One region of the Pectobacterium araliae genome, then DNA from elsewhere that is predicted to be linked to it. Evidence: predicted binding sites of a transcription regulator. Region 1 holds the regulator's gene; the other holds the start of a gene.
What was found. The regulator Fur, encoded in region 1, represses iron uptake genes when iron is present. The targets are predictions, from matches to a motif close to ATAATAATGAGAACNACTATCAA.
Positions count from the first base shown of each region.

Region 2: the regulator Fur is predicted to act here: its motif matches at 1,972-1,994, upstream of AACH44_RS03875 (Nramp family divalent metal transporter).

Region 1 covers NZ_AP028908.1:1,357,923-1,362,756, reverse strand. The annotation lists gene AACH44_RS06075 (methyl-accepting chemotaxis protein) at 1-405, opposite strand, end outside; gene fldA (flavodoxin FldA) at 1,291-1,818, shown strand; gene fur (ferric iron uptake transcriptional regulator) at 2,147-2,596, shown strand; gene glnS (glutamine--tRNA ligase) at 2,660-4,318, opposite strand; gene nagE (N-acetylglucosamine-specific PTS transporter subunit IIBC) at 4,501-4,834, opposite strand, start outside.
Region 2 covers NZ_AP028908.1:854,458-859,291, forward strand. The annotation lists gene recN (DNA repair protein RecN) at 1-110, opposite strand, end outside; gene nadK (NAD(+) kinase) at 190-1,068, opposite strand; gene grpE (nucleotide exchange factor GrpE) at 1,217-1,804, shown strand; gene AACH44_RS03875 (Nramp family divalent metal transporter) at 2,032-3,270, shown strand; gene AACH44_RS03880 (2-hydroxymuconate tautomerase family protein) at 3,301-3,504, opposite strand; gene AACH44_RS03885 (MFS transporter) at 3,518-4,684, opposite strand.

The sequences.
Region 1 (4,834 bases):
TGGCTCAACGCCCTGCACAACCAGATTATTCCAGTCACGGCTGACAGCCTGCACCAGCGCATCGTCCAGACTTGCGTGATCGATAGCATTAAACGCCACCAAATCAGATTTCAGTTTATCCAGCGCGACAAGTGCAGAAGCCTGCTCTTTATCCGCAGTGGCATTATCACCGCTGCGGCGAGCATCAACCGCACGCGCCAAACGGGTTACCATACGGAAATATTGATCGTTGCCCTGGTTGATAAAGTTCATGTTCTGAACTAGTAAGGTGCTGGTTTTCGAGGTCGCCGTCATCTCTTTAAAAGAGAACATGGTATATATTGATACGCCGCCCCAAAGAACACAAAAAATGCCCAGCACCCATAGCATAGCGGTTCTGATGGCAATATTTTTAATAAGTCCCATAGCTCACTCCAAATCAGGAAAATGGTTGAAAAGATTTTTATCGCTAATCAACCGATATGTATCAGAAAATTCACACCATGAAACAGGTCACTTCTCCCTAGCGTTCACATTTCACCGAGTTGAAAACTCAAAAACCACGCTAACTCATCGGCTAAATACAGAGAATATTTAGCATTCTTGCTATATTTATTAATATAATTTTTCGCACGGATAATACATTATTCTATTTTTATAAATATAAGGTTTTTAATCATAGGGTTGCAAGCGCATGTGCTGCACGACCACGTCCTACGTGCGTTGGCATGGATAGGCGATCAGATGGAAAAGTAATTTGAATGAAATTTCATTTTATTCTTTAACATCAGAAAGCTAAAATTTCCCCTTTAAAATTGTATCGTTTCAGCTGTAAATAGTTATAATTCTTATCTTCCTTTATTAGGAATGTTCCCGCGAAATGTTACAAATTTTCAATTCTATAAAAACATTATCTTTTGTAAGTATTTTAATTCCCACGAATAATAATGTACCGCTCCGTGATTTTTATTCTTCACAAACAAAAGCCTGCTTTTAATTACAAGCGGAATAAATCATAAAATAAAAAGCACATTCATAAAAAATGAAGTACCGTTACAAATGAATAGCCGCCGCTATGTTAAAGAAATATATCCGTAATCTCAGACGATAACATAGACCACATTGATTATAGGGAATTCAGTATCAGTAGAGATATTTTCGTTTTCTTACTTACCTTCGCATTTCACGCGATCTTGATTTACGCCTCCTTACCGATACGAGTTTCTCCCGATGTGAGTGTCTGTTATTATTAACAGATAAATGGGTGAAATATTACACCATACCATTAGGAATCAAGAGGTTATTCAATTCATGGCACTCATCGGAATATTCTTTGGCAGTGATACGGGCAACACGGAAAACATCGCCAAAACGATTCAACAACAGTTAGGCACCGACGTTGCTGATGTTCATGACATCGCCAAAAGCAGCAAAGAAGACCTAGAAGGTTTCGATATCCTGCTGCTGGGTATTCCAACCTGGTATTACGGTGAAGCGCAGTGCGATTGGGATGACTTCTTCCCGTCGCTGGAAGAAGTTGATTTCACGGGGAAATTGGTTGCTTTGTTTGGCTGCGGCGATCAGGAAGACTATGCGGAATACTTCTGTGATGCCATGGGCACCATTCGTGACATTATTGAACCTCGCGGCGCGACGATTATCGGTCACTGGCCAACAGAAGGCTATTACTTTGAAGCCTCTAAAGGACTCGCCGACGACAATCACTTCATCGGCTTGGCTATCGATGAAGACCGTCAGCCTGAACTGACCAGCGAACGTGTAACGACGTGGGTGAAACAAATCAGCGATGAACTGAATCTGAAAGAGTTGGTTGGCTAAGCCATTTTGGCCCTGATAGTTTCGATCAGGGCCAAAATAGTATTGATAGGTAAAACCTTTCATAATAATTGATACATTTTTTTAACTTCTATCAGTAAACCTGTACAATAATCCCATCGGTTTTATACGTGCTTCACTCTTTCTTCATTCATCAACAACGGACTGCGTGTATATCAGTAGTATGAATGGGGACAATATTGTTAACATTCCCTTGTTTTCATTTTGCATACGCGGTTCTATAATTGAGACGCAATTACATTTTTTGAGCCGACCGATGTCATAGGCTAGGCAGCCTCCATTGATAAGTAAGCAACAGGACTAAACCCGCATGACTGACAACAATATCGCATTAAAGAAGGCCGGCCTGAAAGTCACTCTTCCAAGACTGAAAATACTGGAAGTGCTACAGGATCCTGTCTGCCATCACGTCAGTGCGGAAGATTTATATAAGAAACTGATTGATATGGGCGAAGAGATTGGTCTTGCGACCGTCTATCGCGTACTCAACCAGTTTGATGATGCAGGTATCGTAACCCGTCATAACTTTGAAGGTGGCAAATCCGTCTTTGAATTGACGCAGCAGCATCATCACGATCACTTAATTTGCCTCGACTGTGGCAAAGTCATTGAATTCCGCGATGAATCTATCGAAGCGCGTCAGCGCGAGATCGCAGAAAGACACGGCATTAAACTGTCCAACCACAGTCTGTATCTCTATGGGCATTGCAGTGAAGGGGATTGTCGAGAAGACGAAACTCTGCACGATTCCACGCGATAAATCGACCGCATCAAAAAATAAAACCGCCGAGGCGGTTTTATTTTTATCTTCTACCTCGTGGCCTTAGCCTACCCAGGTATCGCGCAGACCAACCGTTCGGTTAAACACCAGATGTTCTGTGTTGGAATAAACACGATCGGCACAGAAGTAACCTTCACGCTCAAACTGATACGCTTTCTCTATTTCTGCCTGTGCCAAACTTGCTTCTACAAAACCTTGCGTAATTTTCAGTGAATCTGGGTTAATCGTCGACAGGAAATCCTCCGCCGCGCCAGGGTTCGCCACACTGAACAAACGATCGTACAAGCGGAATTCCGCTGGAACGCCATGCGCCGCAGAAACCCAGTGGATAACACCTTTCACTTTACGGCCGTCAGCCGGATCTTTGCTCAGCGTTTCCGCATCATAGCTACAGTAGATCGTGGTAATGGTGCCCTGCTCGTCTTTTTCAATGCGCTCGGCTTTGATCACATAGGCATTACGCAGACGCACTTCTTTACCCAACACCAGACGCTTGTACTGCTTGTTAGCTTCTTCACGGAAGTCAGCGCGATCGATGTAAACTTCGCGGCTGAATGCGACCTGACGTGAGCCCATTTCCGGCTTGTTCGGATGATTTGGCATCGCCACAAACTCTTCGTGCTCGGCTGGCAGATTCTCGATCACGACCTTGACCGGATCTAACACTGCCATCGCACGCGGAGCATTTTCATTCAGATCGTCACGGATACAGGATTCAAGCGCCGCCATTTCCACGTTATTGTCCTGCTTCGTTACGCCGATGCGCACACAGAACTCACGGACGGATGCCGCACTATAGCCACGACGACGCAAGCCTGAAATGGTCGGCATACGCGGATCATCCCAGCCTTCAACCACGTTTTCCACTACCAGCTGGTTCAGCTTACGCTTGGACATAATCGCGTATTCGAGATTGAGACGAGAGAATTCGTACTGACGTGGGTGGCAAGGGATAGTGATGTTATCCAGCACCCAGTCATACAGACGGCGGTTGTCCTGGAATTCCAGCGTACACAACGAATGCGTGATCCCTTCCAGCGCATCGGAAATGCAGTGGGTGAAGTCATACATCGGGTAGATGCACCACTTATTACCGGTCTGGTGGTGATCGGCAAATTTAATGCGATACAACACCGGATCACGCATCACGATAAAGGACGATGCCATATCGATTTTTGCACGCAAACAGGCTGTACCTTCAGCAAACCCGCCGTTGCGCATTTTTTCAAACAGCGCCAGGTTTTCCTGCACGGTACGATCGCGGTAAGGGCTATTTTTGCCCGGTGCCGTCAACGTGCCGCGGTATTCACGGATCTGCTCAGGCGTCAGTTCATCAACGTAAGCCAGTCCTTTACCGATCAGCTCAACCGCATAAGCATGCAGTTGATCGAAATAATCAGAAGAATAGCGAACGTCGCCGCTCCATGAAAAACCCAGCCACTCGACGTCACGTTTGATCGACTCAACGTATTCGATATCTTCTTTTACCGGATTAGTGTCGTCAAAACGCAGATTGCACTGCCCCTGATAGTCACGCGCGATACCAAAATTCAGGCAGATAGATTTGGCATGCCCAATATGCAGATAGCCGTTCGGCTCTGGCGGGAAACGCGTCTGAATATGATCATGCTTACCGGAGGCCAGATCTTCATCAATAATCTGACGGATAAAGTTAGTCGGGCGGGCTTCAGCCTCACTCATTCTTCATTCCTCAATGCTAAAACGACGTATAACCGACAATGATCCAACAAGCTACGCTGGGAAACAACCGTTAATTATTCATAACGAAAAAAAGGGGCGAGATTGCTCTCCCCCCCCTTAATGTCATCGACATGACACGGCGTTACACCACCACCGCCATTATATTACGCCTTGTCATACTATTATATTTTGTCATACTCGGCTTTCAGCGCAGTGGCGATCGATTCAGCCTGCGTACCCACGACAATCTGTACGCTTTGTTTATTCAGGCGAATCACACCCGCCGCGCCAAGACGTTTCGCCAGTGCATCATCAACCAGAGAGGAATCAGCCACGTTCAAACGCAAACGCGTGATACAGGCATCGATACCAATCAGATTGGCTTTGCCACCAAGCGCCTGCAAATACCCCTGTGCCAATTCAGCTGTATCGTTTGACTTCTTACCTGAAGATGCCTTAATCACGTCATAGCCATCGGCCTCGCTACCGCTCACTGCCAACTCGCGCCCCGGCGTT
Region 2 (4,834 bases), 500 kb from region 1:
ATCGATTTCCCCGCACCGGTTTCCCCGGTGATAACGCTCATCCCTGACTGAAAATCGATCTCTAATTCGCGCACGATGGCGAAGTTACTTATAGTGAGTTGCGCCAGCATGATGGTTTTCCTGTATGAGAACTGTGTTTACATACAGTATAAACTGGTTTTATATACAGTAAAGTAGATTAATAGAATCTTAGAATAATTTTTTTGACCAGCCGAGTTTTGAACTTAGTGTATTGAAATAACTGTAATTTTCTGGATGAATCAAATTCAGATGATGTTCGCTGCGGCGAATCAGGACTTCTTCGCCCTCTTGCACTGGTAGCGCAATCTGGCTGTCGCAACTGATTTCCAGATCGTTAGTGATGCAAGAAAATTTCAACCGAATGGTGCTGCTACTGTTGATGACCAGCGGGCGGGCAGACAATGTGTGTGGGAACATGGGTACCAGCGAAATGGCTTCCAAAGATGGCGTTAAGATAGGGCCACCAGCGGAAAGCGAATAGGCGGTTGAGCCTGTTGGCGTGGCGATAATCAGGCCGTCTGAACGCTGGGAGAAGGCGAATTTGTCGTCAATATAGACTTCAAATTCAATCATGTGTGCGACTTTTCCGGGGTGAAGCACCACCTCGTTAATGGCGGTACTGATGCTATCGGGCTGGTTTGCGCGGCAAACGTGCGCTTCCAGCATGAAACGCTGTTCGCTCAGGTAATGGCCGTCGAGCACGTCAGAAAGCTGCTGCTGGGCATGATCGGGATCGAGATCGGTTAAAAAGCCGAGATTACCCCGGTTTACGCCGATTACTTTGATGTCATAGCGCGATAGCACGCGTGCTGCGCCCAGCATGTTGCCATCACCGCCGACCACCACGGCCAGATCCGCCTGCTGACCGATGCCGGCAAGGCTCGCTGTCGGTGCGTCTTTCAGGTTAAGTTCCCGCGCAATCTGTTGTTCGATCAGAACGGAGTAACCTTTTTCGGTGAGCCAATGATAGAGCATCTCATGCGTTGCCAACGCCGTTGGGTGGCGCGGGTGGCCGACAATGCCAATACAATTAAACGGCCTGTTCATTGTAAGCGGTGTGTTCATTGCTGTTTTGTCCTCAGCGTGGTGTATCGGCAGCGGTGGGAACCAATATATGACAGGTTCCCTTGAATCCCCGATTTTGATCCCCATAATAAGCAACTAGCGAGATTAATGCTAAACCGCGGAGAATTTCATGAGTAGTAAAGAACAGAAAACGCCTGACGAGCAAGTCCTGGATCAAAAGGAAGCAGCAAAAGGGCAGCAAGCGGATGCCACGCCAGAGACGGCAGACGTAGCTGACCCGCGTGATGCGCGCATCGCCGAACTGGAAACCCAGTTGAGCGAATTGCAACAGCGTGAACGTGACAATATGCTTCGCGTCCGTGCTGAAGCCGATAACGTTCGCCGCCGTGCGGAAATGGATATCGAAAAAGCGCATAAGTTTGCGGTAGAGAAATTTGCCAGTGAAATGCTACCAGTTATCGACAATCTGGAACGTGCGCTGGATATGGCGGACAAAGCCAATGAATCACTGGCTGCGATGATTGAAGGTGTCGAACTGACGCTGAAATCGTTGCTGGATGCCGTGCGTAAGTTTGGCATCGACGTTGTGGGTGATGTGGGTGTGCCGTTTAACCCAGAAGTGCATCAGGCGATGACGATGTTACCTTCGGCCGATCATCAGCCGAACCATGTCATGATGGTAATGCAAAAAGGCTATACGCTGAACGGCCGTTTGCTGCGTCCGGCGATGGTTGCCGTATCAAAAGCACAAGACTGATACACGTACTTTACAACGTATCTTTATTCCGAACCCCATGCCCACCACATGGGGTTTTTTGTTTATATCTTGTTAAGATTTGTTTGATAAAAAAGATGTTTTTTAAGTTTTGAATGACTCATCATCTTTAACTATCAAAAGAATTGGTATCACCACTCTAAATGCACTTGATAATCATTATCGTTTTTGTGAGAGTAATAAAACAACAGTGTTAGAAGGGTCATACTATGCCGGGTAGCCGTGTTATTGAGTCAACAAGCCGTACATCAAGGAAGGTCAAACTTTCTTTGATGGGCCCGGCGTTTATCGCGGCGATTGGTTATATTGATCCGGGTAACTTTGCCACGAACATCCAGTCTGGCGCAGCCTATGGCTATACGTTGTTGTGGGTGGTGGTGTGGGCGAACCTGATGGCGATGCTGATCCAGCTGTTGTCTGCCAAATTGGGGATCGCAACCAGTAAGAACCTGGCTGAGCATATCCGCGATCGCTTCCCGCGCCCGGCCGTTTGGGCATATTGGGTGCAGGCCGAAATTATTGCGATGGCGACCGATTTGGCCGAGTTTATCGGTGCGGCAATTGGTTTCAAACTGCTATTGGGCGTGTCGTTACTGGAAGGCGCGATTCTCACCGCTATCGCTACTTTCCTGATTCTCATGCTGCAACAGCGTGGGCAGAAGCCGTTAGAAATGGTCATCGGCGGGCTGTTACTGTTTGTGGCAGCAGCGTATATTGTCGAACTGGTATTCTCTCAGCCTGAGCTGTCCGCGTTAGCCAAAGGCATGGCAATCCCAAGTCTGCCTACCTCCGATGCCGTGTTGCTGGCCGCCGGTGTGTTGGGGGCGACCATTATGCCGCATGTGATTTACCTGCACTCTTCCCTGACGCAGCATGAGGGCAACCACACCCGTGCCGAGCGTTATTCGGCAACGAAAGTCGATGTCGCGATTGCGATGACCATCGCCGGATTCGTCAATCTGGCGATGATGGCAACGGCTGCGGCGGCGTTCCATTTCAGCGGCAATCAGGATATTGCCGATCTGGATAAAGCCTACCTAACGCTGGAGCCGCTGCTGGGTAAAGCGGCTGCGGTCATTTTTGGTCTGAGTCTGGTGGCGGCGGGTCTGTCTTCTACCGTCGTCGGTACGCTGGCGGGGCAGGTGGTGATGCAAGGGTTTGTGCATTTCCATATTCCACTCTGGGTACGTCGCACAGTGACTATGTTGCCATCGTTTATCGTGATTCTGTCCGGTATGGATCCGACGCGAGTGCTGGTGCTGAGCCAGGTGGTGCTGAGTTTCGGGATTGCGCTAGCGCTGGTTCCTTTGCTGTCCTTCACCGGTAACCGTGAATTAATGGGGACGATGGTGAACGGAAAATGGGTACAGCGCATTGGGCAACTTATTGTTGTACTGGTGGTTTCCCTGAATATGTATCTGCTGATGGATACGATGTTGGGGATATAAAACGGGTGCCACTCAGGTGGCACCATTTCACTATTTACTGGCTTTTCTCAGCTCCGTCACTGGCACGCCGCCGATCCCCCAGTTGTCCGTTTCAACTTCATCAATCACGACCACGGTGGTTTTTGGGTTTTTGTTTAGCACATCAACCAGTAACTGAGTGACGCCTTCAATCAACTGACGCTTTTGTTCAGCGGTGACGCCTTCATTGGTGATTTTGATGTTTACGTATGGCATAGATTCTCCGGTATTAGGGTAGTGGTCGACGGTAGGGGAAGCAAAGCCCTGCCGCGATGAAAAGAGCTGCTGCGCTACACAGGATCGCTGGCGCGACAGCGTTGGTATTCGTCAGGGCGCTGGTGAGCAGTGGGCCAAGAATCTGACCTATGCCATAAGTGAGCGTCACCAGCCCAAGCAGGTTGATACCGTGTGGTGCATGTAGCCGTTTGGCTAAAGGCATCACCAGCGAGGTGGTTCCCATAAAAGTAGCACCAAAGCCGAGGCAGCTGAATATCAATGCCACGGGGGAGTGGTTGAATAGCGTTAACAGGACGCAGCCTCCCTGAATCAGCAGGTTTGCCGTCAAGCAGGGCAAGGTTCCCCAGCGGCTGGCGGCCCATAGCCAGAAAAAACAGCCGGGAATAACCGCCAGCCCAACCAGCGACCATAAATGCAGAGATAAATGCGGTATGCCGAGCGACGTCACCATCAGCGGCAGATAGGTAGCGATGATGATATATCCAAAGCCTGCGAGACCGTACAGCAGCGAGAGCCGTCGCCAACCAAGGTGCGGCGGTTCATCGACATTGACCATGTGTTGCTGCACTACGGTTGATTTATGCGGTGAAAGGATGAGTAAGACGAGTAGCAGTAGCACGGCGATCAGCGCCGCACCCCACCACAATAGCTCGGCGGTGAGGGCGTAATGTTGTCCGATGATGATGTATTCATTGCCTAATACGATTCCTACGCCAACCCCGGCATAGAGCGAAGCGATAACGCGAACATGCCTTGTGTGGTGCAAAATAGTCAAAGAACCGAAAATCATCACCGCCGCGCTGGCTATCCCTGCAATGAAACGAATGATCATGACCAGCGTAGTATGGGTGGTCAGTGCCATCGCGAAGAGCAAAACGCCCGTTGCGGCTGCGGCGATAAACAGCAGGAACACGGGTTGATTGGTTGAGGTGCGACGGCTGAAAGAGAAAAACAGACTGCCGAACAGGTAACCTGCGTAGTTTGCGCTGGCAATATAGGAAAGCTGACCGAAAGTGAAGTGACCTTCCTCCAGCATCACGGGTAGCATCGGCGTATACAAAAAACGCCCCAGTCCCATTCCTAATGCCAGCACGATCGTCCCGAAAAGGGCAAGCATTAGCGTATCAGATAGCGCGATAAAGCGAGGGTGTTTCGTCATTCGATGGCTCAGGGTTGAGAGAGTATGCCGCTATCCTGCCCGTTTTCTCATCAAATGAAAGTGAATAGTAATGAGTAGGTTGATGACGCAGAGAGAACGTTTTCTGGCAGGAATACGGTAGGGATAGGTGTGCTTGTTACATCAAGCCCG